Regions from separate parts of the Nesterenkonia xinjiangensis genome, predicted to be linked through region 2. Evidence: predicted binding sites of a transcription regulator. Region 2 holds the regulator's gene; the other holds the start of a gene.
The links. The regulator HspR, encoded in region 2, represses chaperone genes until heat shock. The targets are predictions, from matches to a motif close to AAGTTGAGTCNNNNNGACTCAACTT.
Positions count from the first base shown of each region.

Region 1: a site for HspR is predicted at 3,095-3,119, ahead of clpB (ATP-dependent chaperone ClpB). Genes of this name have one in related genera too.

Region 1 is NZ_JACCFY010000001.1:1,236,202-1,251,663, reverse strand. It holds gene HNR09_RS05830 (MFS transporter) at 1-380, shown strand, start outside; gene HNR09_RS05825 (acyltransferase family protein) at 468-1,550, shown strand; gene HNR09_RS05820 (helix-turn-helix transcriptional regulator) at 1,551-2,045, opposite strand; gene HNR09_RS05815 (hypothetical protein) at 2,044-2,985, shown strand; gene clpB (ATP-dependent chaperone ClpB) at 3,197-5,806, shown strand; gene HNR09_RS05805 (methylated-DNA--[protein]-cysteine S-methyltransferase) at 5,922-6,518, opposite strand; gene HNR09_RS05800 (TetR/AcrR family transcriptional regulator) at 6,556-7,233, opposite strand; gene HNR09_RS05795 (NAD(P)H-binding protein) at 7,408-8,370, shown strand; gene HNR09_RS05790 (hypothetical protein) at 8,400-9,332, opposite strand; gene HNR09_RS05785 (DUF3073 domain-containing protein) at 9,650-9,850, shown strand; gene HNR09_RS05780 (Sir2 family NAD-dependent protein deacetylase) at 9,987-10,949, shown strand; gene HNR09_RS05775 (TetR/AcrR family transcriptional regulator) at 10,958-11,539, opposite strand; gene HNR09_RS05770 (MFS transporter) at 11,630-13,168, opposite strand; gene HNR09_RS05765 (lipid II:glycine glycyltransferase FemX) at 13,261-14,448, opposite strand; gene HNR09_RS05760 (LysE family translocator) at 14,595-15,206, shown strand.
Region 2 is NZ_JACCFY010000001.1:2,130,745-2,146,206, reverse strand. It holds gene HNR09_RS09740 (AbgT family transporter) at 1-228, shown strand, start outside; gene HNR09_RS09735 (M20 family metallopeptidase) at 313-1,551, shown strand; gene HNR09_RS09730 (heat shock protein transcriptional repressor HspR) at 1,615-2,043, opposite strand; gene HNR09_RS09725 (DnaJ C-terminal domain-containing protein) at 2,169-3,119, opposite strand; gene HNR09_RS09720 (nucleotide exchange factor GrpE) at 3,291-4,025, opposite strand; gene dnaK (molecular chaperone DnaK) at 4,039-5,898, opposite strand; gene HNR09_RS09710 (NAD-dependent succinate-semialdehyde dehydrogenase) at 6,219-7,709, opposite strand; gene HNR09_RS09705 (aminotransferase class III-fold pyridoxal phosphate-dependent enzyme) at 7,881-9,143, shown strand; gene HNR09_RS09700 (ABC transporter permease) at 9,317-10,078, opposite strand; gene HNR09_RS09695 (ABC transporter ATP-binding protein) at 10,075-10,875, opposite strand; gene HNR09_RS09690 (DUF1048 domain-containing protein) at 10,872-11,258, opposite strand; gene HNR09_RS09685 (helix-turn-helix transcriptional regulator) at 11,261-11,590, opposite strand; gene HNR09_RS09680 (multicopper oxidase family protein) at 11,720-13,288, opposite strand; gene HNR09_RS09675 (hypothetical protein) at 13,285-13,779, opposite strand; gene HNR09_RS09670 (SGNH/GDSL hydrolase family protein) at 13,941-14,732, opposite strand; gene otnC (3-oxo-tetronate 4-phosphate decarboxylase) at 14,866-15,462, opposite strand, start outside.

The DNA.
Region 1 (15,462 bases), 890 kb from region 2:
TCGCGCTCGGCGCCGGCACGGGCATCGCCGCACTGGGGACCCTTGCCATCCACCACGGTGTCATCGGCCAGGGCTCCGGCACGGGGTCCGGTGCCTCGGCGGCCGCCATCTACGGTCCTGGAGTCGACGCCGCCCTCGGGCTCGGAGCATTCCTCTACGCAGCCTTCGCCTTGGGGGCTGGGCTGATTGTTCTCAGCACCGCCGAATCAGGGCGTGTTCAGGACGCAGTCGGGCCTCGTCGAGCACCGTCCGTGCGTCAGCCGGCGACGGAACGATACCGGGCCGAGAGTGGGGAGGAGGCGGCAGCGTCCCGTCCGCCGGCGGCGAGAGTCGCGGCTCCTGCTGGAGCGAGGTACGAGAGGGAGCGTTGTGCGCGGTGATGCGTTCTGCGGTCCTCCGGATCGGGGCGAGGGTGAATCACGGGCCGGAACCCTTGTGAGACGGGGCCTCCTGTGTTTCCTTGAGATGTGAGTCCAGACCCATCCCCGCCGGTGCGCGACGCCACCCTCGACATCGCGAAGGCACTGGCCATCATCCTCATCGTGGTCGGGCACGTGTGGCGCGCGCTGGAGCCGGCGGGGCTGGTGCAGGATCCTCTGCTGACTCGGGTCGACTCCGTCATCTACATGTCGCACCTGTCGGTCTTCGCCTTCGTGGCCGGACTGTTCGTGGCCGGCGGTATGCGCCGCGACGGGCCCTGGTACTACGCCCGCGCCCGCACGGTCACCTTCCTGTGGCTCTACACGCTGTGGTCGACTCTGCAGCTGCTGATGAAGATCGCGGTGGGCTCCGCGGTCAACGACCCGGTGTCGCCCGTGGAGCTCCTGAGGATCTGGGAACCGAAGGAGCAGTTCTGGTTCTTCGGGTGGCTCGTCCTGATGATGCTGCTCACTGCCGCGACGCGGCCGTGGCGCAGCCGCAGGGCCGCCGCCGCGACATGGGGGCTGGCCGGGGCCGGCTCTCTGGCGGTGTGGGGGCTGAACTGGAACATCCTCGGCGGGGAGGGTCTCGCGCTGACGATCTTCTTCTTCTCCGGGGTGGTGTTGACCGGTCGGCGGCTGCTCGGCTGGATGAAGGGGATCCTCGTCAGCCACGCTGTTGTGGTTCTGCTCGTGGCCGGCGCCGTGTGGGTGGTCCTCGGTGCGACGCTGCTGGGCACCCCGCCCACTGCCTATGGGAATATCCGCTCCGTGTCGAGCGTGACGCTCGGGGCTCTCGGCTCATTGGCCGGCGTCGTGTCGATCCTCGCCCTCTCGCTTCTGCTGGCCCGGACGGGATCCACCATGCAGTGGCTGGCGCGGATCGGGCAACGGTCGCTGGTGATATTCGTCGCTCATGTGTTCTTCACGGCTGGCACGCGCATCGCGCTGAGCACGATGGGCATCGATGCCCTCTGGATCCACGTGGTGGGGCCCACCGTGATCGGAGTCATCGGTCCGCTCCTGATCTACGCCGTGGCGCAGCGGCTCAGGCAGGACTGGGTCTTTGAGGCCCCACGGTGGTTGAGGCACCTCACCGGTGCTGACCGGACTCTCGTCCCACGCCGCTGATCAACCCCTGCCGCGATAGCGGGCGGCGAGGGTGGCGGCGCGCTCTCCCAGGGCGTCGCGCAGAGAGGCCGGAGCGAGGGCCTCGGCGTCGAGGCCGAGCTGCCACAGTGCCCATTCCGCATGGCGCAGGTCCTGGAAGATGACCTCCAGGTGCGCCCAGTCGCCGCTGATGCGCTGTTCCGCCCGGACGGCAAGGGCGGTGTCGACCAGCTCCTCCCGTCGCCCCGGATGGACACGGACCGTGACCGGGAAGTGGTCGCCTCCAGAGAGGAACTGCTCGCTGCGTCTGCGCCAGATGTGGTCCAGATCGACCGTCTCCGGGCGCTGCGCGGGTTCCGAGAGCTCCTCGGCGTCCAGGATCCGCGAGACGCGGTACGTCCGATCGGTGCCGGAGCGAGTGGCCAGCAGGTACATGCGGCTGCGCACTGTGACCAGGCCGAAGGACCCGACAGCGCGCCGGCCGCAGAAGGCGGTCGTGCCATACAATGAATTCATGGGTGCGGAGATTGAGTACGGTCTTGTTGGATTCTTGTCGCTGGGAGTTGCGGCGGCTGCCCTACTGGTTTCATGGCGCAGGGATAGACATGCCCGGGAGGTCTTCATTGCTGAGATGAGGAAACTCTGGTCAGAGCATCGGGAGGCCTGGAATATACTGTTGATGATTATTTATGATTCAGAATATCATTATGCATACGCTTCTGACTCGGAAAGGGAGTATGCAAGGCATATATCGAGGCGTCTAGACTCTTCGCTTGAAGGAATAGATGCTGCCGCGGAAGCCCGCCTGTCCATTGGCCCCATGGCTCACTTCCTAGGATTCGCGGGCGAGTCGCTTGTCAGGGGCAGCTGGAGTGCTCAGGATGCCTATGACCTGCTAGGTCCTGACGCGGCAAGGCATTATGCATCGATAATCTGGCTTGCGAACCGAGAGCGTCGCGGTTCGGCCCAGGTGTCGGCCCAGGTGCAGGGCTATGCGGGCGATTTCTTCAGCATTCCTCATCGTTCAGCTGCGGAGATGAATCGTAGGCAGATTATCGAATTCAATATGTTCGACCGGCAGGATTGCATTATTGCTTTAGGCGTAACGCTACGTGCAGAGCAGTGCCGGAGAGGTGATACATATGCTCATCTGAGACTGAGTTTTTCCAGGGAGATGCGAGAAACGGAAGATGGACAGGATCTCATTGATTCATTTGTTCGTGCAGTTTCTGGTCGTCGACATTGGATGGCCCTGATGCCATCAGGATTGCAGAGACTTGCATTCTACGTTCTGCCGCTGGGGCGACTCGTGCGTAGCGCAATCATGGCCACCGAACAGCAGCTTCATCGCCATGATCCTGATCCGATAATCAATGATGCGGATCGATCGCTCATTCGTAGGTCGATGAAGTCGAGGTTAAGGCCGCTTGTGCGTCGCTTGACATGGTGGCGGTAGAAAGTCGGGTTCCGAGACTGCGGCGGGGAGCGGGTGACAGTGCGTGGCCCCTCGACATGATGGATTTTCGAGCTGGCGTGGAGTGAGGGGAATATGTGCCTGCCGACCAAACTTGAGTATCATTGACTCAAGTTTGCATGACAGGGCTCGCCGGACCTGATGTACTACAGGCGAGGGACCGCCGAGGCGCTGAGAAAGGAGCCTTCACCCCATGGACGTCAAGCTCACCACCAAGTCGCAGGAAGCCGTCTCCGCGGCCGCGATGAACGCCAACACCGCAGGCAACCCGCAGATCGAACCTGCTCACATCCTCAAGGCCCTGATGGACCAGAGGGAGTCTGTCGCCGTCGCGCTGCTCAAGGCCGCCGGCGCGGACCCCGAGGCCATCTCCACCCGGGCCTCCGCCGCCATCAGGCAGCTGCCGGCCACCAGCGGCGACGCCGTCGCGGCCCCGCAGTTCTCCCAGGCGGGTCTCGCCGTCATCAAGGCCGCCCAGGCCGAGGCCGAGCAGATGGGCGACGAGTTCGTCTCCACCGAACACCTCCTGCTCGGGGTCGCCGCCGACGCCGGACCCTCGGGCCGGGCGCTCGCCGAGGCCGGAGCCGGTCCCGAGCCGCTGAAGGCCGAGCTGCCCGGACTCCGGGGCGACCGCAAGGTCACCACCCCGGATCCGGAGAACACCTTCCAGTCGCTGGAGAAGTTCGGCACGGACCTCACCGAGATCGCCCGTTCCGGCAAACTGGACCCGGTCATCGGCCGCGATTCCGAGATCCGGCGCGTGGTGCAGGTGCTCTCCCGCCGCACCAAGAACAACCCGGTGCTCATCGGTGAGCCCGGGGTCGGCAAGACCGCCGTCGTCGAGGGCCTGGCCCAGCGCATGGTCGCCGGTGACGTCCCCGAGTCGCTGCGGGACAAGACGCTGATCTCCCTGGACCTGGGTGCGATGATCGCCGGGGCCAAATACCGCGGGGAGTTCGAGGAGCGGCTCAAGGCCGTGCTGGAGGAGATCAAGTCCGCCGAGGGCGGGATCGTCACCTTCATCGACGAGATCCACACCGTGGTCGGCGCCGGAGCCTCCGAGGGCTCCATGGATGCGGGCAACATGCTCAAGCCGATGCTGGCCCGCGGGGAGCTGCGGCTCATCGGTGCGACCACCCTGGACGAGTACCGGGAGAACGTGGAGTCCGACGCCGCCCTGGAGCGCCGCTTCCAGCAGGTCTACGTGGGGGAGCCCTCGGTGGAGGACACCATCGGCATCCTGCGCGGGCTCAAGGAGCGCTACGAGGCCCACCACAAGGTGGCCATCGCGGACAACGCGCTGGTCGCCGCCGCCTCCCTGTCAGATCGGTACATCACCGGCCGGCAGCTGCCGGACAAGGCCATCGACCTGATCGACGAGGCCGCCTCTCGGCTGCGCATGGAGATCGACTCCGCGCCGGTGGAGATCGATGAGCTGCGCCGCGTGGTGGACCGGCTCACCATGGAGGAGATGGCCCTCGCTGAGGAGACCGACGCCGGCTCCGCCGAACGCCTCCAGGTGCTGCGCGCGGACCTCGCCGACAAGAAGGAGGACCTCGCTGAGCTGACCGCCCGATGGGAGGTCGAGAAGACCGAGCTCAACCGCTCCGGTGAGCTGCGGGTCCAGCTCGACGACCTGCGCAGCCAGGCGGAGAAGGCCCAGCGGGAGGGGGATCTCGCCGAGGCCTCCCGGCTGCTCTACGGTGAGATCCCGCAGCTCGAGCAGAAGCTTGCCGACGCCGAGGAGCAGGAGAGTTCCGCAGGAGGGCAGCGCTCCCGGATGGTGTCAGAAGGGGTCGACGCCGACGGCGTCGCCGAGGTCATCTCCGCCTGGACGGGGATCCCCGCCGGGAGGCTGATGCAGGGTGAGACGCAGAAGCTGCTCCAGATGGAGGAGCTGATCGGCTCGCGGCTGATCGGCCAGCACCGGGCCGTGGCCAGTGTCTCCGACGCCGTCCGGCGGGCACGCACCGGAGTCGCCGACCCGGACCGACCCACCGGTTCCTTCCTGTTCCTGGGGCCCACCGGCGTGGGCAAGACCGAGTTGGCCAAGGCCCTGGCGGAGTTCCTCTTTGACGACGAGCGCTCGATGATCCGCATCGACATGTCCGAATACTCGGAGAAGCACTCGGTGGCCCGGCTGGTCGGTGCGCCTCCCGGCTACGTCGGCTTCGACGAAGGCGGTCAGCTCACCGAGGCGGTGCGCCGACGTCCCTACTCGGTGGTGCTGCTCGACGAGGTGGAGAAGGCCCACACGCAGGTCTTCGACATCCTGCTGCAGGTGCTCGACGACGGCCGCCTCACCGATGGCCAGGGGCGCACCGTGGACTTCCGCAACGTGGTGCTGATCCTGACCTCCAACCTGGGCTCCCAGTTCCTGGTGGACCAGAGTCTGGACGCCGACGCCCAGCACCGGGCCGTCATGGAGGTGGTCAATCGCTCCTTCAAGCCCGAGTTCCTCAACCGGCTCGATGACATCGTGATGTTCGATCCGCTCTCCATGGAGCAGCTGGCCAGCATCGTGGATCTGCAGATCGGTTCTCTGCAGGAGCGGATGGCCTCCCGCCGGCTCGTCCTGGAGGTAACCGACCCGGCCCGCGAGTGGCTGGCCTTCACCGGCTACGACCCCGCCTACGGGGCGCGCCCGCTGCGCCGGCTGGTGCAGCGCGAGATCGGGGATCAGCTCGCCAAGCGGCTGCTGGGCGGCGAGGTCGAGGATGGTGACACGGTCCTGGTCGACCGTCAGGAGCTCTCCCTGGAGGAGCACACGGTGCATGGACTCACCGTGACGAAGAAGACCTGATTCTCGTCGCCTGGACCACCGAGTGGCCACGAATCGCGGCGTCTGCCCGATGACACGCCGTCGTCGGGGGTGAGATGCCGTGATTCGTGGCCACTCGACGTCGAGGGGGGATGGATCAGAGGTGGATCCCCTCGCGGGCGAGCAGTCTGCGCTTGGTGCCCACGCCGCCGAAGCCGTAGCCGCCGATGGAGCCGTCGGCCCTGATCACCCGGTGGCAGGGGATGGCGAAGGCCACCAGGTTGTGGGCGCAGGCGCTCGCCGCCGCGCGGTGTGCCAGCGGCCGACCCGCCATCTGGGCCAGCTCCGCATAGGAGACCGTCTCCCCGGCCGGCACCTCGCGCAGGGCGGCCCACACCTGCTGCCGATACGCGGAGCCGGGCTGGACGACGGCGACGTCGTCGAAGGCCTCATGCTGACCCTGGACATAGGCGGCCACCGCCTCGGCGACGACGCCACAGTCGGTGGGCAGCGGATTCATCTCCCGGTCCGCGGTCTCCGGGGCCGCTGCTTCCAGGTGATCCATCATCTGCTCCAGGGCGCGGCCGATCGCGGCGACCTCGGGCTCTGCTCCTTCCGGGCGTGCCAGGCTCGCCGCACGGATGGTGTCGTCTTCGGGGGAATGGACCACCACCACGGAGCCCAGCTCGCCCAGCGAGGCGGAGCACCAGCGCAGCTCGGGCAGAGAGGCAGGGGTTGCGGTGCTGGTGCTCATGGGGTTCTCCAGGGTGCGGGTCAGGTCGTGAGCGGTCTCAGGTGGTCAGCCGGAGGACATGGGCGCGCATCAGGTCGTCCTCGACGTCGGCACTGCCCGGGCCGAGTTGGCCGAAGCGCAGGATGTTGACCATTCCCAGGAGGCCGGCCCAGACAGAGACGGCACGCAGCGCGGCCTGCGGCGAGATGGTCAGTCCGAGCTCCTCGAGCTCTCCGACCAGCCAGGTGGCGGCGGGGTGCGATCCTGCGGCATCGGAGAGCTGCCGGTGGGGCGTCTGGTCGTGGAGCTCAGCGACCAGGCGTGCCGCCTGCACGGCAGTTCGAGTGCCGGGAGGGACCGTCTCCTCGGGAGCGCGATAGCCCTCCACCGGTGATCCGTGGATCAGGGCCCAGCGCTGCGGAAAGCGGCGTGACCAGTGGAGCATCGTCACCGCCAGGACCTCCAGGGTGTCGCCCTCGCGCGCCAGGGCGGCCTCGACGTCGTCGGCGAGACCCTCGTAGGCGTCTGTGATCAGCAGGGTCAGCAGCTCGTCCCGGCTGCGGACGTAGCGATAGACGGCGCTCGAGACCACGCCGAGTTCACGGGCCACCGCGCGCAGGGAAAGCCCATGGGGCCCCTCGGAGTCGAGCTGCCTGTTCGCGATCTCCAGGACGGCGGCCTCGGTGTCCCGACGGCTCTTCTCCCGTGGGGTCAGGCGGGCGGCGTCGGGCGGCATGCGGCGATCCTATCAACCTCTCGGAGAGCGTCATGCTCGTGGGAGAGAGGCAGTGACGAGAGAGGTCACCAGTCACTAAAAAGAGCACTGATCTTGTCTTTGGAGCGTCGGTCAGCTAGGCTCTCGATCAAACGAGAGCAGTGCTCTCTTCATGCGACGACGAGAGGTCCCAGGATGCGTAGAGCAGTGGTGGTCGGCCATGGCCAGATCGGTTCGCGAGTGACCGCCGATCTGCTGGCCCGAGGTGTCGAGACGGTGGTGGTGACGCGGTCCGCCCGGGCGGCGATGCCCGAAGGTGCTCATCATGTGATCGGCGATGCCGCGAGACGTGCGGACATCGCGTCCGCCGCCGCAGGTGCTGAGGTCATCTTCGCCTGCTTCCACACCCGCTATGACTCACGAGCCTGGGCTTCGGAGCTGCCGCGGATGGAGCAGGCGGTCCTCGAGGCGGCGGCCGAGAGCGGTGCCGTGGTGGTCTTCCCGGAGTCCACCTACGCCTTCGCCGGGGACGCGGAAGTGCTGAAGGAGGACTCCGCCTACGCCCCGGTCGAGGACAAAGGGCGGGTGCGGCGGGAGCTGCTGGAGGCGCGAGCCGCACACTCGGCGCGGGTGATCAGCATCCTGGCAGGAGATCTCATCGGCGCAGACGCCGAGCCGAGCAGCAGCGTGGTGCGCCTGCTCATCACTGAGCGCGTGGCAGCAGGTCGTCGAGCCATCATCCCCGCCGACCCCGACGTCGCCCATGCGGTGACCGAGATCGCCGACCTCAGCCGGGCCATGATCGCGGCGGGGGCAGATGCGCAGGAGCTGCTCGGGAAGAGCCCCCACCGGCTCCTCATCGCGCCGTCGCAGGCTCCGACGCTGCGCCAGGTGGCGGAGCACGCCGCCGACGTCGTGGGTCGAGCGCACCGGGCACCTGTGGTGCTGCCGCACGTGGTGCTCCGGGCGACGGGGCTGATCAGCCGGACGATCCTGGAACTCGCCAGGCTCAGGCCGATCTGGCGACGTCCCTGCACCCTGGTCCCCAGCGAGGAGCTCCTGGTCCGCGCCCCGGTCACGCCCTGGCGGGAGGGCGTGCAGGACATGATGGAGGACGCCGCGCGGCGTCAGGCCCACGAGGTCATCGTGGGGTCCTGATCGGGCGGGTGCGTCTCTGGACGACCTGCTCAGTCACCCTCCGTGGCATCGGCATCAGCGTCCGCGTCGGGGGCCTCGTCCTCAGTGCCGGGCTCGGCGTCCTCGGCGTCGTCGGCGGAGGAGTGCTCCTCGGGGTCCACCACGAAGTTCCCCGTCATGGTGACTCCGCTGGCCGGCTGCAGCAGGCAGTTGATCCGCCGGTCGCCCTCGCGGCGCCAGGTCGACTCGGTCGGGTGGGAGATGCGGACCTGCAGCTCGAAGTCCACGGCGTCCACGGCGTCCTGGTCCAGCTGCCCGTTGTCCTCGCAGGTCATGTGCGCCCGTTCTGAGATGTCCTCGTCACCCGGGTACTCGCCGACCTCCAGATCCTCCCAGTGGATCACCTGGACGTCATAGCTGTGTCCGCACTCGATGATCGTGGCCGGGGCGGACTCGTCCTGCGGTTGGAAGCCAGTCAGGCAGTCGCCGGCCAGCCACTGGTCCGGCTCGGCGTCCCGCAGGATCACGCCGTCGATGCCGGGATCCTCCTCGCGCTCGGCGACAGTCTCCGGCAGCTCGGCCGGCTCGTCTCGGAAGAGGAACCACCACAAAAGGGACAGGGTGACTAGCACGACGAGTCCGCCGGCGAGGACGAAGGGCAGCACGTTCGGGCGTCGGGGATCACGATTCGCGGTCTCCCGGACGTCGAAGGACTCCAGGTGGCCGGAGTCGTCCGGGGAGATCTCCTCCGGGGAGTCCTCGGGGGGTTCCGCCGTCGCTCCCTCGCGGGCCGTCGCTCCCTCGCGGGCGTCGGGCTCCGCTGCGGTGGTCCTCCGGTCAGCCCGACGTCGGGCCTCGCGGCGCGATCGGCGCGTCGGGGGGAGAGGTCCGGAGGGCTCACCTGAGGAATGGTCGGGCGACTCAGTGCTGTCTTCCACTGCGGCGGTGCTCCTGTGCGCGTCGTGGCGGGATCGGCGGGACATGTCGAACGGCGTCCTGGTGGAGCGCAGGCGAAGGTGATGTCCGTCCCATCCGGATGCCCACGGCGCCGTCGGCGAAGGTCGACGACGAGCATCCGGGGGGCGTCGGACAGGCACAGCACCCCGCGAACTGGACCATTCGGGCGCACAGAGCACCGCAGGGCGGGGCATCCTGGAGGACTTCGCCCTGGGCGGACGTGCGACGCACCGTTCCCAATCATGTTAACCTAGGTACACGAACCAGTAGATCGCAGAGATACTCCCGCGTTGCACCCTGCCCGGCATCGCGAGGACCTGAGAAGACAGAGGGGGTCTCGCTCATGGGGCGCGGCCGTCAGAAGGCGAAAGCAACGAAGCAGGCGCGGGAGATCAAGTACTTCACCCCGAACACCGACCTGTCAGCTCTCGAGCGAGAGCTGGCTCAGTCGCGTGGTGAAATCCCCGCCGAGGAAGCCACCTCACCCGAACCGGAGGATGAGTCGTACGGCTACGACGACCTCTCGGAACGCTACGGCCGCTGAGACCGTGGAGCAGGGACGCACTGCTCCCGCCAGCACTCAGGCCGTCACAAGCAGCAGTGAATCCGATCCGGCGATGACCGCCGGGTCGGATTCTGCTGTGTCCGAGGAGTCCGCCGGAGGCCTCGGCGCACAGGAGATGCGCCCCGCCACCGATTCCCCGGCCTTCACCATCCCCGTGGCCAACGCCCACCGGGCCGCGCTGCGGTCCATCGAGCGCGTCGTCGAAGACACCGCGCCTCCGCAGGCCGGGGAGGCAGCCCAGGCCGGCATCCTGCAGATGCTGCGCGTCGGCGGGGTGCTCGCCGTCACCGGCGCCGGAGTCTCCACCGACTCCGGCATACCCGACTATCGCGGCCCTCAGGGGTCCCTGCACCGTCACCGGCCGATGACGTACCAGGAGTTCCTGCACGACGAGGGCGCCCGCCACCGGTACTGGGCGCGCAGCTTCGTCGGCTGGCGGCATATGGACAGTGCCACGCCGAACTCGGCGCACCATCTGCTCGCCGGCTGGCAGCGGTGGGGCACGCTCTCCGGGCTGGTCACCCAGAACGTGGACGGCCTCCACGCCCTGGCCCACCATGAGGTCGGGGTGGAGTCTCCGCTGATCCCGCTGCACGGCGATCTCGCCACCGTGGCCTGCCTGACCTGCGGAAACCGGGAGGAGCGCCGACACCTGGACACCCGCCTGGAGGAGGCCAACCCCGGCTACGCTGAGGAGGCCCTCCAGGCCGCGGAGAACGTCAATCCCGACGGCGACGTCGCCCTCGAGGACTCCTGGATCCGGCGCTTCCACATGGTCGGCTGCCTGGTCTGCGGGTCCACCCGGCTGAAGCCCGACGTCGTCTATTTCGGCGAGGGCGTGCCTGCTGAGCGCAAGGTCCTGGTGGACGAGCTCGTGGAGCGGTCCTCCGGACTCCTGGTGGTCGGTTCCTCGATGGCGGTGATGAGCGGCTTCAAGATCGCCCTGCAGATGCACCGGGCGGGGCGACCGATCGGCATCATCAACGGCGGGCCGTCCCGTGCCGACGCGAAGGCCGACTGGCGGTGGCGGACGCGGATCGCCCCTGCGCTGGAGAGTCTCGACGCCGCGCTGAGGTGAGCTGCCGGTCAGGTCTGCGTGTGCTCCCCGGCGCCCAGCCGGATGATCGCCTCCACGATCGTGGACCGCTGCGCCTCGGTGAAATGCCCGGGAGCCAGCGCCTCATAGAACCACAGTCCGTCCGCGGCCAGCCGTGCCAGGAACGGCAGCAGGTCCGGGTCGACGCCGGCCGCGCGGCCCGGCACGTCGGCGTCGTCGGGCGTGCCACGGGGCGGCGGAGGCGACCACCGATCGTGCACCGTGTCCCAGGCCGCCTGGGCGGCGGGATCCCCGGCGGACTCGAGCATCAGCAGCAGCTCCGCCCGGTCGGGGTTCTGTGACGCGCGGATGTAGGCGTCGAGCCGCTGCCCCGGCGTGAGCTCCTCGTAGGGAGCCCCCGCCTCAGACTCCATGCAGGCCTCCCACTGGCCCGCGACGTGCTCATGCAGGGCCAGGAGCATGTCCTCCCGGGACGGGAAGTGATAGAGCAGTCCGCCCTTGGTCAGGCCGGCCTCGGCGGCCACCGATTCATAGGTGATCGCCGTGACGCCGTCACGCTGGACGATGTGCTGGGCGGCGTGCAGGATCTCGGTGCGTTTGGACTGTCGCATGATGCCCCAGCCTAGCGGCCCGTGGCAGCCCGCCGCTCGGCTCGGCCCGGGCGGGGGCTGCAGGCTGAGTGCCCGGGTCGGCGCATCTGCTCAGTGGTTCCCAGGGTACGCCTGGGAGGCGGTGCCGGGCAGGTGCCGGCGCAGCAGCGAACCGGTGATCAGAGTGCCGGCGGCCAGCACCGCCGTCACTGCGGCCAGCACCACGAGGAAGGAGCTGTCCATCGCCTGGGAGGCCGCTGCGACGACGTCGCCCTCCCCGCTGGTCAGCGCCTCAGTGGGACTGGCCCCGGTGAAGCGGTCTGCCCCGGCGGGCAGGGTGAGGAAGCGGAAGTAGGCGAAGTTCAGCAGGCTGCCCAGGGTGGCGACGGCCACCAGGCCGCCGAATTCGTAGGAGACCTCCTCGATCGATGCGGCCATCCCTGCCCGGCGCGGCGGCACATTGCCCATGATCGCGGTGGAGGCCACGGAGATCGAACCGCCCAGGCCTACTCCCATGATCAGCAATCCCAGCACCAGCACGGAGAGCATGTCCTGCGCGGCTCCGGCGACCGAGACTCCTGCTCCCAGCGCCGCCACGGACAGCCCTCCGGAGATCAGCACGAGCAGGCCCGTGCGGTGCAGGATCGCTCCACCGATCAGCGCCATGGGCAGCGCCCCGACGGCGATCGCCGAGACGAGCAGTCCTGCCTGCAGCGGGGTGTAGCCCTCGACCAGCTGGAAGCGCTGGGTGCTGGCGAGCTGAGTGCCCATGATCGCGAAGATGCTGGCGCCGGCGGCGGCCACACCGGCGGCGAAGGCTCGGTTGCGGAAGATCGTGAAGTCGATCAGGGGCTCCTCCAGCCGTGCCTGGCGCCGCCCGAACACGGTGAGCGCGACGACGGCGACCAGTGCCGAGCCGATGACCAGCAGCCAATCGACCCCGTCCTCGGCCAGGGACTTGATGGCCAGCACGGCGGCCGTCAGTCCGATCATCACCTGGGCGGAGGAGAGGCCGTCCCAGCGCTTGGCCGGGTTGGTGAGGTTGCGCGGTCCGGCCAGGATGATCGCCAGGGACCCGGCCACGGCGATGGGCACGTTGATCAGGAACACCGAGCCCCACCAGAACCGCTCGAGCAGCAGTCCGCCGACGATCGGACCGATGGCCATGCCCACCACGGAGACCGAGGCCCAGACGGCGATCGCCAGGTTGCGTTCCTTCTCCATCGGGAAGCTCACCCGGATCAGCGCCAGGGTGGCCGGCATCATCGCAGCCGCTCCCACGGCCAGGAATGCGCGGGCGGCGATCAGAGCCTCTGGGGTGAGGGAGAAGGCGGCGGCCAGCGAGGCGACTCCGAAGATGACCAGCCCGTACTGGAAGAGCCGCTTATGGCCGAGCCGGTCACCCAGCGCGCCGGAGCCGGGAAGCAGGCCGGCGATGACCAGCGGGTAGGCGTTGATGATCCACAGGGATTGGGAGGTCGAGGCGCCCAGATCCTCGGTCAGCCGGGGCAGCGCGGTGTACAGGACGGTGTTGTCCAAGGTGATGAGCAGCAGGGCGGAGGAGACGATGACGAGCACGGTCCAGCGCTGCCAGCGGGAGAGCTGAGGAACGGGCCCGGGGTCCACCAGGGGGAGGGATGCGGTCGCCATGACATCAAACTGTACTGGATGTATGGTTCGGTGGGCAGGGGTGGGAGGCCGAGATCACCCTGACGGGGTCGGCGGGACGCTTGGCCTGCGCTTCAGCGGCGAGCCATGTAGAGGGTGAACGCCCTGGTCAGCAGGCGGTTCACCGGGTAGTCCCACTCGCCGTAGGTCTGCACCACGTCGGCGCCCATGGTCGTCTTGAAGCGAGTGAGCCCGGCCAGCGGGTACTCGGGATCCAGCGAAGGGCTGAGCCCGCCGAGGTCATACCACCGGCATCCGGCGGCCAGGGCATCCTCGATCTGGCGCAGCTGCAGGGCTCGCGGGGCGTAGCGCTTGCGCTCCTGGGAGGAGGAGGCACCGTACACATACCAGGCGAACTTCCCCTGCCGTACGTAGATCGCTGCGGCGAGCAGCGCGTCCTCGTGGTGGGCGAAGTACAGGGTGCACTCGGTGTCCTCGGCGGCGTTGAGCTCCCGGAACATCCGCTGGAAGTAGCTCAGCGGGCGGCCGGTGAAGTCGTCCCGCTCAGCGGTCTCCGCATAGAGCGCCTGCCAGGCGGGGAGGTCCTCCTCACCCCCGGTCGTGATGACCAGCTCCGAGCGCGTGGACTTGCGGGTCTGCCGTCGTGAGGTTTGGTCCATCCGCGCCAGGACGGCGTCGACGTCAAGCGGGCCGCCCTCCTCGTCGGTCAGCGGGATGCGGGCCTGGAACTGCGGCTGCCCGGCCTCGAACTCCTCAGACTCCTGCGGGGGCTCCCAGCCCAGGCCCTCCAGCTCGGCGCGGACCGCGACGGCGCCGTCGTCAACCTGCAGGGGCTCCAGCTCGGAGATCACCGTGTGCTCCCCGGCGGCCAGCGCGCGGCGGACGTCCTGGGCGGCCCAGCGGCGGGTCACCCCGGGCAGGCCCATGCGGATGAGGAAGGCGCCCTGACCCTTCAGGTGGTCCACGATCGCCGGAAGCAGAGCGCTGAGCGCGACCTCCTCGGCGTCGAAGACCGGACCTTCGGCCAGATAGGCGAGGCTTTTGCGGCCCAGCACCGGGACGGCGGAAGGGAGAGGCAGACGGCGGTGGAGCACCAGGGTGGCGGCCACCAGCCGGTCACCGTCGAAGGCGCCCAAGGACTCTCCGCGCCAGTCTGTCTTCACCTGCGGCCACCGGGGGTTCTGCAGGAAAGAGGCGGTCGGGTGCTGCGCCAGGAACGCTGCGTGCTCGTCGGCGCTGATCGGATGCACAGTCAGCTGCTGCGCTCCGCGGGGCCCGGGGTGCTGGGGTCGAGTGGTCACTTCCCTGATGATACCGGCCGCACCGCAGCCCTTCGGGGATGACGGCAGGTGGTGCGAGGGATCCGGGACCCCGCACGGAGTCTCAGAATCCGGGCGTCGGCGGCACGCGCGGCATCGTCGGCACGGCGCGCGCTAGGCTCGTCCGGGTGACCATCCTCTCCCTGATCCTCTTCGCCCTGGCGACGGCGGGGACTCCCGGACCGAACAACACGATCGCCATGGCCTCCGGCGCGACCTACGGCCTGCGCCGCACAGTACCGGCGATCGTCGGCGTGAACATCGGCTTCCCGGTGATGGTGGTGCTCGTCGGACTCGGGCTGGGGCAGGCGCTGGCGCAGTGGCCGGTGATCCTCGACGTGCTGCGTCCGATCGGCATCGCCTACCTGCTGTACCTGGCGTGGAAGATCGCCTCCGGGCCCACGGACCTGTCCGTGCGCCACGGTGCCCGGCCGCCGTCGTTCCTGCAGCTGGCGCTGTTCCAGTTCGTCAACCCCAAGGCCTGGACGATGGCGGTGGGCGCGATCGCCGCCTATACGGGGCACTGGGAGTCCTTCACCGTCGAAGTGCTGGTGATCGGCGCGGTGTTCCTGATCTTCGGCACCCCCTGCACCGTGACCTGGACGCTGATGGGTGTCGGTGCGGGGCGGCTGATCTCCAAGCCGGCGCATCTGCGGATGTTCAACCTGGTCATGGCGGGTCTGCTGGTGGTCTCCCTGGTGCCCGCCGCGGTGGACACCGTGGAGTCGATCCTCGGCTGATCCGGCTGGTGCAGCACCCGTCCTGCTTCGCCCCGAGGCGTTCGAGGGCGGCACGCGACTGACGATTGTGGAAGTGCGTCCGGAACTCCACCGCCAGGCGCCCCAGATCCTCGAAGACCCGGGCCAGCAGGAGGCGCTTCATAGGCGCGTTGACGCCGGTGCGTTGGGTCCGGCGCAGAGCAGCCAGGTGGAGCCGATCTCGAGGCGCGGAGTGCGGGCGTCGATGTGCATGAACGTGGTCATCCCGACCGGGTGC
Region 2 (15,462 bases):
ATGCTGTTCCGGATGGGCGACTCCCCCACCAACATCATCTCCCCGATGAGCCCCTACTTCGCTCTGGTGCTGGGATACCTGCAGCGCTACTACCCGCGCGCCGGCATCGGCACCCTGGTTTCGCTGACCCTTCCCCTCTCCGTGGCCCTGCTGTGCGCGTGGTTCCTGTTCTTCGTGCTCTGGTGGACGGTGGGCATCCCTCTGGGTCCCGGCGTGCCCGTGAGATGACATGGGCATCCCTCCCTGGCGGGATGAGACGATCAGCCAGGACAGCAGATCCGGACAGAGAGGACCCCGTTGGAGAACCGCCCCATGACATCCACCTCGTCCGCGGGCCCCGCCGACGCACAGCCCACGGTCCCCCTGCAGGCGCTGCGCCAGCATGCAGCCGCCCACCACGACGAGTTCCTGGAGGACCTGCAGCGGATCGTGCACTGCGAGACCCCCAGCCACGACAAGGCGCTGCTCGATGCCGGCCTCGAGGAGATCCGCACCCTGGCGGCCGAACGCCTCGGCGAACCGGTCGCAGAGACCCGCATCCCTGGGGGCGTCCACGGCGATGTCCTGGATCTGCGCTGGCCCGGACAGGGCCACGACGGCGGCACAGTCGACGATCCGGCCGCAGCGGTGCTCTCGGTCTGTCACTATGACACCGTCTGGCCCGCCGGCACGCTCGCCGGCTGGCCGCTGACCGCCGACGGGGACCGGCTCACCGGCCCGGGCGTGCTGGACATGAAGTTCGGGATCGTGCAGACCCTCTGGGCTCTGCGCGCACTGCGTGAGCTGGGCGTCCCGCACCCTCCGGTGCGGCTGCTGCTCACCGGCGATGAGGAGATCGGCTCTGCGGCGGGGCGACCGGCCATCGAGGCCGCGGCGCGCGAATCGGCCCTGACCCTGGTGCCGGAACCCAGCGCCGGCGGCCAGCCGAAGGACCGCCGCAAAGGCATGGTCTTCGCCGATCTCACCGTCCACGGGGTGCAGGCCCACGCGGGTCTGGAACCGGAGAAGGGCGCCAGCGCGATCCACGCCCTGGCCGCGGTGGTCCCCGCCATCGTCGGACTGGCCGCACCGGAGGAAGGCACCACGGTCACCGTGGGCACCTTCCACGGCGGGACCAGCCGCAACGTCATCGCCGGGCGGGCGGAGTGCCAGGTGGATGTGCGGGTGACCGACCCTGCCGAGCAGGAACGGGTGGCCGGTGCCCTGCGCGGGCTGCGACTGCCGGCTCCCTACGACGCCGAGGACCGGCTGGACCTGGTGGTCGAGGTCGATGCCAACAGACCGCCGATGAACCCGACGCCGGCCTCGCAGGACGCCATGGCCCGGCTCGGACGTCTCGCCGCCGCCCTGGGGCGCACGATCGTTCCGGCGGCAGTGGGCGGCGCCTCGGATGCGAACTTCGTCTCCGCCCTCGGCCTGCCGGTGCTCGACGGTCTGGGCGCGGTCGGGGAAGGGCCCCACGCGATCCACGAGCACATCCTGCTCTCGGAGATCGCACCGCAGACCGCGCTTCTGGCCGGGCTGCTGGCCGACGTCGCACAGCGTCCCTGACACCGGGCCACGCCTCGCCACCGCCCGGTGTCCCGCCCTGCCCATCGGAGACGGGCAGCCGGCTCACCGGCGGCGGGGGTCCCAGAGCACCAGAGCCTGGGTGCTCGACCGGGCGCGCCGCCCGCGTGCCACGGTGACGACGTCTCCACCGGGTCCCACGGCGAAGACCCGAGGCTTGGTGGAGTGCCGCTCGGCCTCGCGCAGCTCGTAGCGCAGCGCGTCGACTGTCTCCTCCAGCTCCAGCACACGGTTCTGCAGCTCGATGATCCGCCGGATCCCCTCCAGCGAGACGCCCTCCTGGGAGAGCTGCTGGATCTGCCGGAGCTGCTCAACGTCGTAGGGCGAGTACCGCCGGTGCCGACCGCCCTGTCGGCGAGGCGTCACGAGCCCGATGCGGTCGTACTGGCGCAGCGTCTGAGGGTGCATGTCCGCCAGCTCCGCGGCCACCGAGATGACGAACAGGGGTGCGTGACGATGCTCGACCTCGATCATCCGAGGGTCTTCGCCCCCGATCTGGGGCCGGCGTCTCCTGACCACTGCTGGTCACCTCCTGGCTCCCGTCCCGGCAGCCCGGGATCAGGCCTGTGTCATGCCTCCATCATCGCGCATCCGCCGTCTCACAATGCGGCGCGGGCCTCCAGATCTTCGCGGGGGTCGACGTCGCGGGTCGCCTCCGCGTAGGCCTTCACGGCCTCCACGGCCTCCTCCGGAAGATCCTTGGGCACCTGCACGTCGACGACGACGAGCATGTCGCCCTGGCTGGACTTCCGGCGCACCCCATGGCCTTTGAGCCGCAGTGTGCGCCCTGACGTCGTCCCGGCCGGGATCTTGATGCGCACCTTCTCTCCGTGGACGGTGGGGACCTGCACCGTGGTGCCGAGCACCGCCTCGTCGAAGGAGGTGGGCAGGTGGATGCGGATGTCGTCACCGTCACGCTCGAAGAACCGGTGCGGCGAGATGGACACCTCCACCAGCAGGTCACCGGCGCCGCCGGGACTCGGCTGGCCCTTGCCCTTCACCCGGACCTTCTGGCCCTCCTTCACCCCGGCGGGGATGCGCACGTCGATGACGTTGCCGTCGGGTTCGCGCAGTCCCACAGTGGTGCCGCGGACGGCTCCGGCGAAGGAGATGGTGGTCTTCGCGGTACGGTCGGCACCCTTGGCGGGCGCGCCGCCGCCGAACCGTCCGCCCATCCCGCCGAAGATGTCCGAGAAGTCGGGCCCGCTGCGGCCCCGGCCGAAGCCTCCGCCGTCTCCGAAGAGCCCGCCGAAGATGTCCTCGAAGCCGGATGCCCCGCCAGCACCTCCTGGCGCACCGGAGAAGCGGGCGCCCGAGCCCATCGCGCGGATGGCGTCGTACTGTTCGCGCTGCTCCTTGTCAGAGAGCACGGTGTTGGCCTCGGAGACGTCCTTGAACTTCTGCTCGGCCGCCTCATCACCGGGGTTCTTGTCCGGGTGGTAGGTGCGGGCAAGCTTGCGGTACGCCTTCTTGATCTCTTCCTCAGAGGCGTCCTTGGAGACGCCGAGGATGGCGTAGAAGTCCTTGTTGATCCAGTCCTGCGAGGCCACGGCGCCTCCCTCCCTGCTTCATCTGTGCGGTCCTGCCGCCCGAAGGGGCGGGGTCTGCGCTGCTGTCCTGTCTGTGGCGCCGGGTGCCGGCGTCGTCCTGATGCGGACGACGCCGGCGCCCGCCCGGGACGCGGGGCGGCTCTCCGGGAGCCGTCCCGCGTCAGGCCTGGCTCACTCAGCCGGGCCGGTGGAGACCATCACCTGCGCGGCGCGCAGCACACGGTCGCCGTGGCGGTAGCCCGCCCGCAGCACGGCGGCCACGTGGTCCGCCGGGATCTCCGGGTGCGGCTGCTGCATCAGGGCCTCGTGGACCGAGGGGTCGAAGGGCACAGCCTCCTCATCGATCCGTTCCAGACCCTGCTGCTCCAGCAGTGACTCCAGCTTCGCCGCGATCGCCGCGAACGGACCGTCCACCAGATCACCGGCCTGACGGGCGGCGTGGATGTCATCCAGCACCGGAGTCAGGGAAGTGATGACTTGGCCGACGGTGCGGGTGCGCTCCACACTCCGGTCCCGCTCCACACGGCGCCGGTAGTTCACGTACTCCGCCTGGAGACGCTGCAGGTCGGCCTGCAGCTCGGCCTCGCGGTCGCCCGCAGAAGCCGCTTCCAGCGGGACCTCCTGCAGCTCCGGCTCCTCGAGCACCTCGCCGTCGACTCCCTCAGCACTCTCACCCGGCAGGTCCCGAAGGATCTGCTCAGCCTGGGCGAGGGGGTCCCGCACGGGGTCGGCCGGCGTCGCGGCGGAGGCTGCAGCAGCCCCTTCCTCGACGCCGGTCTCGCCCTCGGCGTGGCGTGGCCGACCCGTCTCCGGGTCGATCCGACGCTTGTCGGTGAAGCGGATCGGCTCCTCGGACTCCGGACGGTCAGCGCCGTCCGGGCCCGGGTTCTGGTCCTGCTCTGCCATCAGGGATGACCTCTCACTTCTTCTCGTCGGCGTCCTCGTCGACCACCTCGGCGTCGACGATGTCCTCGTCCTCACCGGAGGCGTCGCCTGCGGGCGCGCCGTCGGCGGCCGCGTCAGCACCGGCCTGCGAGTACAGCGCCTCGCCGAGCTTGGTCTGCGAAGCCTGCAGCTTCTCGAACGCGGCCTTGATCTCGTCGTCGTTGTCCTGACCCTCCAGGGCCTTCTTCAGGGCGTCGACGTCGGCCTGGACCTCGTCCTTGACCTCGGCGGGGAGCTTGTCCTCGTTGTCCTTGATCAGCTTGTCCACCGAGTAGGCGGTGGTCTCGGCGGCGTTGCGCTGCTCGGCGGCCTCGCGGCGCTTCTTGTCCTCCTCCGCGTGGGTCTCGGCGTCGGCGACCATGCGGTCGATGTCTTCCTTGTCCAGGGAGGTGCCACCGGTGATGGTCATGGACTGCTCAGTGCCGGTGCCCTTGTCCTTGGCGGAGACATGGACGATGCCGTTGGCGTCGATGTCGAAGGTGACCTCGATCTGCGGGACACCCCGCGGAGCCGGGGCGATCCCAGTCAGTTCGAAGGTGCCCAGCGCCTTGTTGTCCCGGGTGAACTCACGCTCGCCCTGGAAGACCTGCACCGCCACGGAGGGCTGGTTGTCCTCCGCGGTGGAGAAGACCTCGGACCGCTTGGTCGGGATCGCGGTGTTGCGCTCGATCAGCTTGGTCATCACTCCGCCCTTGGTCTCGATGCCCAGGGAGAGCGGAGTGACGTCGATCAGCAGCACGTCCTTGCGCTCACCGGCGAGCACACCGGCCTGCAGAGCGGCGCCCACGGCGACGACCTCGTCCGGGTTCACGCCCTTGTTGGCGTCCTTGCCGGAGAGCTCCTTGACCAGGTCGGCCACGGCCGGCATGCGGGTGGAGCCGCCGACGAGGATCACGTGGTCGATCTCGGAGACCTTGACGCCGGCCTCGGTGATGACGTCCTGGAACGGCTTCTTGGTGCGGTCCAGCAGGTCAGCGGTCAGGTCCTGGAACTTGGCGCGGGACAGCGTCTCGTTGACGTGCACCGGACCGTTCTCGGTCATGGCGGCGTACTGCAGGTTGATGTCAGTGGAGGTCGCCGAGGACAGCTCCTTCTTCGCCTGCTCGGCGGCGTCCTTCAGACGCGGCACGGCGATCTTGTCCTTGGAGAGGTCAACACCCTCCTTGTTCTTGACCTGCTGGACCAGCCAGTCGATGATGCGCTGGTCCCAGTCGTCGCCGCCGAGGCGGTTGTCACCGGCGGTGGAGCGCACCTGGATGGTGGAGAAGTCGTCCTCATCCTTGCCCACCTCGAGCAGCGAGACGTCGAACGTGCCGCCTCCGAGGTCGAAGACGAGGATGAGCTCGTCCTCCTTGCCCTTGTCCAGCCCGTACGCCAGGGCGGCGGCTGTCGGCTCGTTGACGATGCGAGAGACCTTCAGACCGGCGATCTCACCGGCCTCCTTGGTGGCCTGACGCTCGGCGTCGTTGAAGTAGGCGGGCACGGTGATGACGGCTTCGGTGACGTCCTCGCCCAAGTAGGACTCGGCGTCGTGCTTGAGCTTCATCAGCGTGCGGGCGGAGATCTCCTGCGGCGTGTAGGTCTTGCCGCCGATCTCCTTCTTCCAGTCAGTGCCCATGTGGCGCTTGACCGAAGCGATGGTGCGGTCCGGGTTGTTGACGGCCTGGCGGCGGGCGATCTCTCCGACCAGGACCTCGTCATCCTTGGAGAAGGCGACGACGGACGGCGTGGTGCGAGCACCCTCGGCGTTGGCGATCACAGTGGGTTCGCCGCCTTCGAGGACGGTGACGACGGAGTTGGTGGTTCCGAGGTCGATGCCGACTGCACGTGACATGTGGGGGACTCCCTTCGGTGGACGTTCTCGCTCCGGGGGTGGAGCGCAGGTCTGCTTGAGTGAACCAGGCTCAAGTCTCCACCTCGGCTGCCGAGGTGTCAAACTGACTTGAGTCAAGTCGACTCAACTTTGCATGCTGTGTCCAACGGAGAGGTCCGTCGATTCATTCCCGACTCATTCCCGACGCCCGCGCATTCTCACCCGTGCCCGCCCCAGACACACGTCGAGTGGGGGATTCACTGCCGCTATCGGCCACATTCGGCGCGATAGCGGCAGTGAATCCCCCACTCGATGTGCAGACAGTGTGGGCGCTCCGGACGTCAGTCCATCGCGATCCCGATGAGCTTGGTCTCGAGGAACTCGTCGATGCCGGTGGGGCCGCCCTCGCGCCCCAGCCCTGACTCCTTGACTCCACCGAAGGGAGCCGCCGGGTTGGAGACCACGCCCTGGTTGAGGCCGACCATGCCGGACTCCACCGCCTCCGCCACGCGCAGCCCGCGACGCAGAGACTCCGTGTAGACGTAGTTGACCAGCCCGTACTCGGTGGCGTTGACCGCGGCCACCGCCTCCTCCTCCGTGTCGAATGGAGTCAGCGGCGCCACCGGCCCGAAGATCTCCTCGTCGCGCATCCGGGCGGAGGCCGGGACGTCGGCCAGCACGGTGGGCGCGTAGAAGAACCCGCCGCCGTCGAGCACCTTGCCTCCGGTGAGCACACGCGCACCGCCTGAGATCGCATCCTGGACCAGCTCGGCGACCTTGTCCCGCTGGTTCACGTCGATCAGCGGCCCGACCTTCACCCCGTCGTCGACGCCGCGGCCGACCGTCATCTCGGACATCCGCTCGGCGAGCCGGCGGCCGAACTCCTCGATCACGCTGCGGTGCACGAAGATCCGGTTGGCCGCCGTGCAGGCCTCCCCGGAATTGCGCATCTTGGCCAGCATGGCGCCGTCGACGGCCTTCTCCAGGTCGGCGTCCTCGAAGACCACGAAGGCCGCGTTGCCGCCGAGCTCCATGGAGGTGCGCAGCACCTTGCCCGCACACTGCTCCAGCAGCCTCCGGCCCACCTCGGTGGAGCCGGTGAAGGAGAGCTTGCGCGCGATCCCGGACCGGATCAGCGGCTCCATGACCTTCCCGGAGGTGGAGGTGGCCAGGATGTTCACGCTGCCGGCGGGGGCGCCGGCCTCGGCGAGGATGTCCCCCAGCGCCAGCATGGACAGCGGGGTCTGGGCGGCCGGCTTGGTCACCGAGGTGCAGCCTGCCGCGAGCGCGGGCCCGATCTTCCGGGCGCCCATGGCCAGCGGGAAGTTCCAGGGGGTGATGAGGATGGAGGGCCCCACCGGCTGACGGGTCACCAGGAAGCGGGAGCCTCCGGTGGGGGCGGTCTGGTAGCCGCCGTCGATGCGGGTGGCCTCCTCGGCGAAGTGCCGGAAGAACTCGGCCGCATAGCGGACCTCCCCCTTGGCCTCGGCCAGGGGCTTGCCCATCTCCAGGGTCATCAGCAGGGCGAGGTCGTCGACGCGCTCGTGCATGAGCTCGAAGGCCCGCATCAGGATGTCGGCCCGCTTGCGCGGCGGCAGCGCGGCCAGGTCCGGCTGGGCGCGTTCGGCAGCCTTCAGCGCGTCCCAGCCGTCCTCGACGGAAGCATCGGCGACCGCGCACAGCACCTCCCCGGTGGATGGATCGACGACGTCGAGGGTGCGACTGCCGCGGGCATCGACCCACTGGCCGTCGATGAAGAGCTGCTTCGGGGCCTGGGCGACGACGTCGGCCTCACGGCTGGGTGTCACGGTCTCAGTGGTGCTGCCTGTCATCTGGACTCCTTCTGACGCTTGTTCTCACGGCGTGGTGCTCACGATACGCCCGCCATGCACGGCCGGTCACGGGTGCGACGACACCGGTCCCGGCGGCGGGCTGACATTCTGCGCTCCCCCAAGTAGCCTAGGCCACGAACGGATTGTCAACAATCAGAATGAGGTGCACCGGTGGCGACTCTCTCCCCCCTCCTGAAGCAGGCGACCCCCGTGGTCGCCACGCACGGCCAAGGCGTGAACCTGTACGACACCGAGGGCCGGCGGCATCTGGACTTCACCGCGGGCATCGGGGTGACCAGCACCGGCCACTGCCATCCGAAGGTGGTCGAGGCCGCGCAGGCCCAGGTCGGGAAGCTCATCCACGGCCAGTACACGACGATCATGCACGAACCGCTGCAGCGTCTCACCGAGCGGCTCGGCGACGTGCTGCCGGCGGGACTCGACTCGCTGTTCTTCTCCAACTCCGGCTCCGAGGCCGCCGAGGCCGCTCTGCGCCTGGCCAGGCAGGCCACGGGACGGCCGAACATCGTGGTGTTCCAGGGCGGATTCCACGGACGCACCGTCGCCGCGGCCTCGCTGACCACCTCTGGCACCAAGTTCAAGACCGGCTTCGCCCCGCTGATGCCCGGCGTGGTCGTCGCGCCCTTCCCGAACCCCCGGCACTACCGCGCCTACGGCTTCGACGCGGAGCAGGCCACCGACTTCGCACTCCGCGAACTGGACCTGGTCCTGCAGACCCAGTCGGCACCGGCGGACACCGCGGCGTTCCTGGTGGAGCCGGTGCTGGGCGAAGGCGGATACGTGCCCGGCAACCGCCGCTTCTTCGAAGGGCTGCGCCAGCGGGCTGACGAGCATGGGATCCTGCTGATCCTCGACGAGGTGCAGACCGGCTTCGGAAGGACCGGTGAATTCTGGGGACTCGACCACTTCGGGGTCTCACCGGACATCATGATGTTCGCCAAGGGGATCGCTTCGGGTTTTCCGATCTCGGGCATCGCGGCCTCCGAGGAGGTCATGTCCAAGGCCCGGCCGGGCTCCCAGGGTGGCACCTACGGGGCCAACGCGGTGGCGTGCGCCGCGGCGCTGGCCACCCTGGAGGTCATCCAGGAGGAGGACCTGGTGCACAACGCAGCCGCACGCGGAGACCAGCTTCGTGCCGGACTGGAACGGGTCGGCGGACAGCATGCACAGGTGGCAGGGGTGACCGGACTCGGCCTGATGCTGGCGGTGGAGTTCGTCGACGCCGACGGCGAACCGGACGGCGCGACGTCGGCGGCTGTCCAGCAGGAGGCGGCCAAGCGGGGCCTGCTGCTGCTGAACAACGGCATGTATGGGCAGAACGTGCGGTTCATCCCGGCGCTGGTGGTCAGCGAGACCGAGGTGGACGAGGCGCTGGAGCTCTGGGAGGAGACCCTGGCCGCCGTGCTCGACTGAGGCACCGCACCCTGAACCCACGCACGTCGCTCGTGGCCGACCTCGTCCGACGGGGCCGACCACGAGCGACGTGCATCTCACCTCCCCACGGCGGGCGTGGCCCTGGGAGCGGCTGTGGCCGCCGCCTCCCACCGGCTGTGCGGCTCATGCGCGGAGCCCGCCGACCTCACCGATCACGAGACCCGGCGGCGATAGATGCTCGCTGCGACGACGCAGCCGACAGCCGCCACCCCGACGCACCAGGCCAGCGCGACCCAGACCTCAAGACCCACAGGCGTCCCACCCAGCAGGTGCCGAAGCGTGTCCACGATCGGGGTGACAGGCTGGTTCTCGGCGAAGAGCCTCACCGGAGCGGGCATGGAGTCGGTCGGCACGAAGGCTGAGCTGAGGAAGGGCAGAAAGATCAGCGGGTAGGAGAACGCGCTGGCGCCGTCCACGGTCTTGGCCGACAGCCCGGCGATGACCGCCAGCCAGGTCAGCGCGAGGGTGAACACCACCAGGAGCCCGGCGACCGCCAGCCATGCCAGTACGCCGGCGCCGGAGCGGAAGCCCATCAGCAGCGCCACACCGATCACGATGACCAGCGAGACTGTGTTGGACACCAGAGACGTGAGCACGTGTGCCCACAGAACGCTGGAACGAGCGATCGGCAACGAGCTGAATCTCTCGAAGATGCCACCCTGCAGATCCAGAAAAAGCCGGTATGCGGTGTAGGCGATGCCTGAGGCCACGGTGATCAGCAGGACCCCTGGGAGCAGGTAGTTCACGTAGTCGTCAGCGCCAGCGTCGATCGCGCCGCCGAAGACGTAGACGAAGAGCAGCAGGAAGGCGATGGGCATGATCGCCGTGGTGATGATCGTGTCAGGACTGCGCCCTATGTGGCGCAGGGAGCGTCCCAAGAGGGTACGGGTCTCGCTGAGGGCCTGGGTGCTCATGAGCTGTCCTCTGCCGTCGCCCGTGTCCGCGGCTCTTCTCTGGTGATGGACAGAAAGATCTCCTCCAGGCTCGGCTGCTTCTCCACGTACTCCACCTCAGCGGGAGGCAGCAGATCCTTGAGCTCGGCGAGGGTGCCGTCGGCGATGATCCGGCCCTCATGCAGGATGGCGATCCGGTCGGCGAGCTGCTCGACTTCGTCGAGGTACTGCGTCGTGAGCAGAATGGTGGTGCCGCCGCGGGCCAGCTCTGTGATGGAATCCCACACATCAAGCCGAGACTGCGGGTCCAGGCCCGTGGTGGGTTCATCGAGGAAGATGACCTCGGGGTCGCCGATCAGGCTCATGGCGATGTCCAGCCGCCGGCGCATGCCGCCGGAATAGGTGGAGGCTCTGCGTCCGCCCGCATCAGTGAGGGAGAATCTCTCCAGCAGCACATCGGCGATGGCGCCGGAGTTCGTCAGGTGCCGCAGGCGGGCCACCAGGATGAGATTCTCCCGACCGGTGAGCACCTCATCCACGGCCGCGAATTGACCGGTGAGACTGATGGATGCCCGCACTCTTCCAGGGTCCTGCGCGACGTCGAAGCCGTTGACCCGCGCAGCGCCGGAATCTGCCGTCAACAACGTGGACAGGATGCGCACCGTGGTGGTCTTGCCTGCACCGTTGGAGCCCAGGAGGCCGAAGATGCTTCCGGGCGCCACGGCGAATTCCACCCCTTGGAGCACCTCATGATCTTTGTAGGCCTTTCTCAGGTCACGGACGTCGACAGCGGGCTCGGGGAGCGTCGTCGTGGTCATGACGTGTTCCCTTGGTTCTCGATGCGAACGGCCTCGTCGATGGACTTCTTGAGGCGGTCCTTCTCCTTGTTGATCCACTGGCTGTCGGTGTAGTTGGCCAGGAACTCTTCGGCGAAGTCCACCGGGTCCTCGCCGAAGACCTCAGCGACGGACGTGCCGTCGGCCGCGGCGCGTTCCATGAGCTCGGTGAGATCTTCGAGCATCTGCAGCAGCTCCTCACCGTTGCTGATCCCACCCCGGTGCAGGAGGTAGCGCTGGATCGCTTCCTGGGCCTGGCGGTAGCTCGCCGGCAGCTGCTTCACGCGGGCCTGCTGCTGCTTGTACTGCCTCTTCTGCTCGAGCGAGCCGATCAGCCACTCGAACCACTTCTTTCTCTCGACCATGTCTATTTCCCTTCCTCACGGAGCTGCTCGATGCGTTCGGCCAGGAACGTCCAGTTCCTCCAGAACTCATCGAGGTGCTGCCGACCCTGATCGTTGAGCGTGTACACCTTGCGCGGCGGGCCCTTCTCCGAGGGGGTCCTCTCCACATCCACCAGCTGCCGCTTCTCCAGCCGGACCAGCAGGGCGTAGATGGTGCCTTCGGCGATGTCGGCGAACCCCTGGTCGCGCAGCCACGCGGTGATCTCGTAGCCGTAGGCGGGGCGGCCGGCCAGGATGGCCAGCACGATGCCCTCCAACGTGCCCTTGAGCATCTCGGTCACCTGTCTGCCCACCATGTCTCCCCACTACTCAGTGACACTGATTACTGGTACATAGTAACACTGAGTACCAGTGATGCAAGAGGGTGAGACGATCCGTTCTCGAGGGGCCCCTCCGGCTTCTCGAGGCGGGGTCGGACGGAGTCAATGGCCGTGGGGGCCAGGCTCCCGCGGACCGGAGCCATCGTCACCCAGGCGAGGTGCGACGTCGACGTCGTCCTCCTCCCCGGGGGCCACGACCACGAACTGGCCCATCATGCCCTGATCCTCATGCCAGAGCAGGTGACAGTGGTACATGTAGGGGATCTCGGTGCTGGTGTAGTCGCTGAACCGCATGATCAGCCGGACCCGCTCGTGGGGCGGGAGGTAGACGGTGTCCTTCCATCCGGCCAGCTCCGGAGGCGGAGGCTCGGCTCCCACACTGAGGATCTGGAACTGGACATCGTGGATGTGGACGTTGTGCGGCTGGCCGTGGTCGTTCCACACCTCCCAGATCTCGGTGGTGCCGGCCGTGACGACCTCGTCGATCCGGCCCCTGTCCATCGACCGTCCGTTGATCCGGTTGGTGCGCAGCTCGAAGCCGCGGACCGTGGAGGCTGCGGTCTCCTCGAGCGCCTCCAGCCTCGCCAAGATGCTCGGCAGGGCAGAGGCAGGGCGAAGCGTCTGAGCAGCGCGGAGCAGCATGATGTCCAGCTCGTCCCCCGACCCGGTGCTGTCCGCCATGCCGCGCGTGAGGCCCAGGTCCTGCGGGAAGGAGCGCAGGACCACCTCCTCGGCGGGTTCCATGTCCACGAGGATCTCGGCGCGTTCCCCGGGCGTGAGCATGATCCTCTCCATCCGGACCGGGGCGGGCAGCAGTCCCCCGTCTGAGGCGATCATCGCGAACGTCCTCCCGTCTTCGAAGCCGAAGGCGTAACTGCGTGCACCGGAGCCGTTGAGGATCCGCAGCCGCGTGCGTTCGGCGGAGACCTCGAGGACCGGGTCGGCGGTGCCGTTGACCAGGACCGTCTCCCCGAGCATCCCGTTGTTGCGGTGCGAGGTCTCCACCAGCTGGCCCTGTGCATCGAAGGTGCGGTCCTGGACGATGACCGGGATGTCATCGACGCCGTACTCCCGAGGCAGATCAAGCGCCTCCTCCTCGTCGTCGTCGAGGAGGAACAGGCCCGCGATCCCCCGATGGACATGCGCCTCCGTCTCCCCATGCGGGTGCGGGTGGTACCAGAGGGTGGCCGCAGGCTGGGCGATGCGCCAGGACGGCTCCCAGCTCTCCCCCGGCTCGACCATCTGATGGGGGCCGCCGTCGGCCTCTGCGGGCAGATGCATCCCGTGCCAGTGCAGGGTGGTGGTCTCGGAGAGCCCATTGGTGAACCGGACGATCACCGTGTCCCCGCGTCGCGCCCGCAGGGTGGGGCCCAGGTGGTCCCCGTTGATGCCCCAGGTCCGGGTCTCGCCCTGGTCGACGATGTGCGCGCGCCCTTCCTGGGCGGCGAGGTCGAAGGTGAGACGCGCGCCGTCGTCGCCCTGTACCCGGGTCGGTTCGGCCAGAGGCGGGATGTGGAGGGCGTGCCGGAAGTCCACCTGCCCCACGGTGCTGCGAGCGGTGCGCACCGGCGCGGACCCGCAACCCGCAGCCCCTAGGGCGGCCAGGCCGAGCCCGCTGACTCCGAGCCTGAGGACGTGGCGACGCCCGAGCAGTCGGTCGGCAGGGCTCATCGGACGCCCTCGGCCTGGAGCCCGGACCGGGTCCGCGCGGCACGGCGCCCGGAGACGCCCCGGAGAGCGAGCAGGCACAGCAGGCACGTCACCAGCAGGATGACCGCGCCGAGGGGCACATGGACGCTGAGCAGATGCAGGTGCCCGAGTGCGACCTGGCCGATCACCATCACGACCAGCAGCAGGGCCAGGGACGGCCCCCAGACGGTGCCGCCGCCGGGTCTCCACCACAGCACGCCGAGGATCACCAGGGCCATGGAGGCCGGTACGAGGAGACCGCCGATGATGGCGTGCGCCGTCAGCGCCGCAGCATGCCCGTCCAAGCTTCCGCCGGCGAGGAACGGCTGGACGAGGACCATCAGCGTCTGCACCACCACCGCACCGGTGAACAGCCACCGGCAGGTCAGGGCGACGCCGACGGCGAGGCCCTGCGGCGAGCGGCGGGGGCAACCAGAGGGCTGAACCGTCGTCTGGGTGGCTGGTCGATCCATGCCTCCGACGCTACGGAGCCCTGGATCACCGCACATTCGCCCCCAGGCGACAGCCGGTGTCGACGGGCGTCGACATCCGACCCTGAGCCGACCCTGAGCCGACCCTGAGCGGAAGCCCTGCCGCAGCCCGGATCAGCGCCGGCGGCTCGAGGCTCCGGACCTCACCAGATGCGGGAGGTCAGTTCCGGGTACTTCGGAGACATGTCATCGCCGGAGGAGCGCCCGGTCAGGCGCCGCTTCACCCACGGGTAGACGTGTTCACGGCCCCAGCTGACGTTGTCCACGGTCTTCTCCAGCAGGGAGAGCGGCGGAAGCTCCTCGATCTCCGGGTCGTCGATCTCGTCGGTCTCCCCGAGCACCTTCAGGACCGCCTTCGCCATGCGGGTGTGGCCGGCGATGCCCAGGTGCATGCGGTCCACATCCCAGTATCGCCAGTCCTGGAACTCCTTCATGTGCCAGAAGTCGACGAGATCGATGTCGAGGTCATCGGCGATCTTGCGCACGTGCTCGTTGTAGATGGCGGTGCGACCGCGGGTGGCCTTGAACAGCGGCGCCTTGGCCGAGTCGAATCCGGTGAACATCACGACCCTGGCGCCGGAGTCCACCAGCTTCTTCACCGCATGCCGGTAGCGGGCCATGAGACCGTCGATGTTGACCAGCGGGCGGAGGATGTCGTTGCCGCCGGCGTAGATGGTCACCAGCGTGGGTTCCATGGCCAGCGCGGTCTCGAGCTGCTCGTCGAGGACCTGGCCGATCTTCTTCCCTCGGATCGCCAGGTTCGCGTATCCCCAGGAGGAGTCGTTGGCGATCAGCTGCGCGGCGACCCGGTCGGCCCAGCCGCGGCAGTCGTTGGGGCTCGAAGGGTCGATGTCCCCGACACCCTCGGTGAACGAATCGCCCAGGGCCACGAACCGCTTCTCGAACGGGCCGTCGAGTTCATCTGCTGCTGACATGCACGAGCTCCTCGGAAGACGAAGGTTCACCAACCTTCACACTATCGCGGGCGAGGCGGACCGGACCACCGAACGGCCTCAGGGACGGTCCCTCCTCCCCACTCGACGTGAAGGCGGGGCGAAGCGGGCGAGCTCAGTCCAGCAGCTCCTGGATCTGAGCCTCGGTCAACGGCCGCACCGAGCGATCCCTGACCAGGAACGCCAGCTGTGCGGACACCTCGAGCTCCTCGGCGGCGTTCGACGCCGCCTCCAGCGACTCTCCGGCCACGATCGATCCGTGGTTCGCCAGGACCACCGCCGGCCCCTGCCGCGCGGCGGCGCGCAGCTCGACGTCCACCTCCGCCGACCCAGGACGGAAGTAGGGAACCATCGGCACCTCACGGCCCACCCGCATCACGAAGTACGGTGTCAGGGCCGGGATCACCGGGCCCTCCTCGGCCAGGCAGCTCACCGCCGTCACGTAGGTGGAGTGCAGGTGCACGACGGCCTGGGCCTCGGGACGCACCTCGTAGAGCGCTCGATGCATCACCACCTCTTTGGACGGCCGGGGCCCGCCCACATGGTTCCACCCATGGTCCAGCTCCGCGAGCGAGTCCGCCGTGAGCCGTCCCAGCGACGAGTTCGTGGGCGTCATGAGGAAGCCGTCACGGGTGCGCACGCTCAGGTTCCCGGCGCTGCCCACCGAGAACCCCCGGTCGAACAGGCTGGCTCCGATCTCCACGAGCTGCTC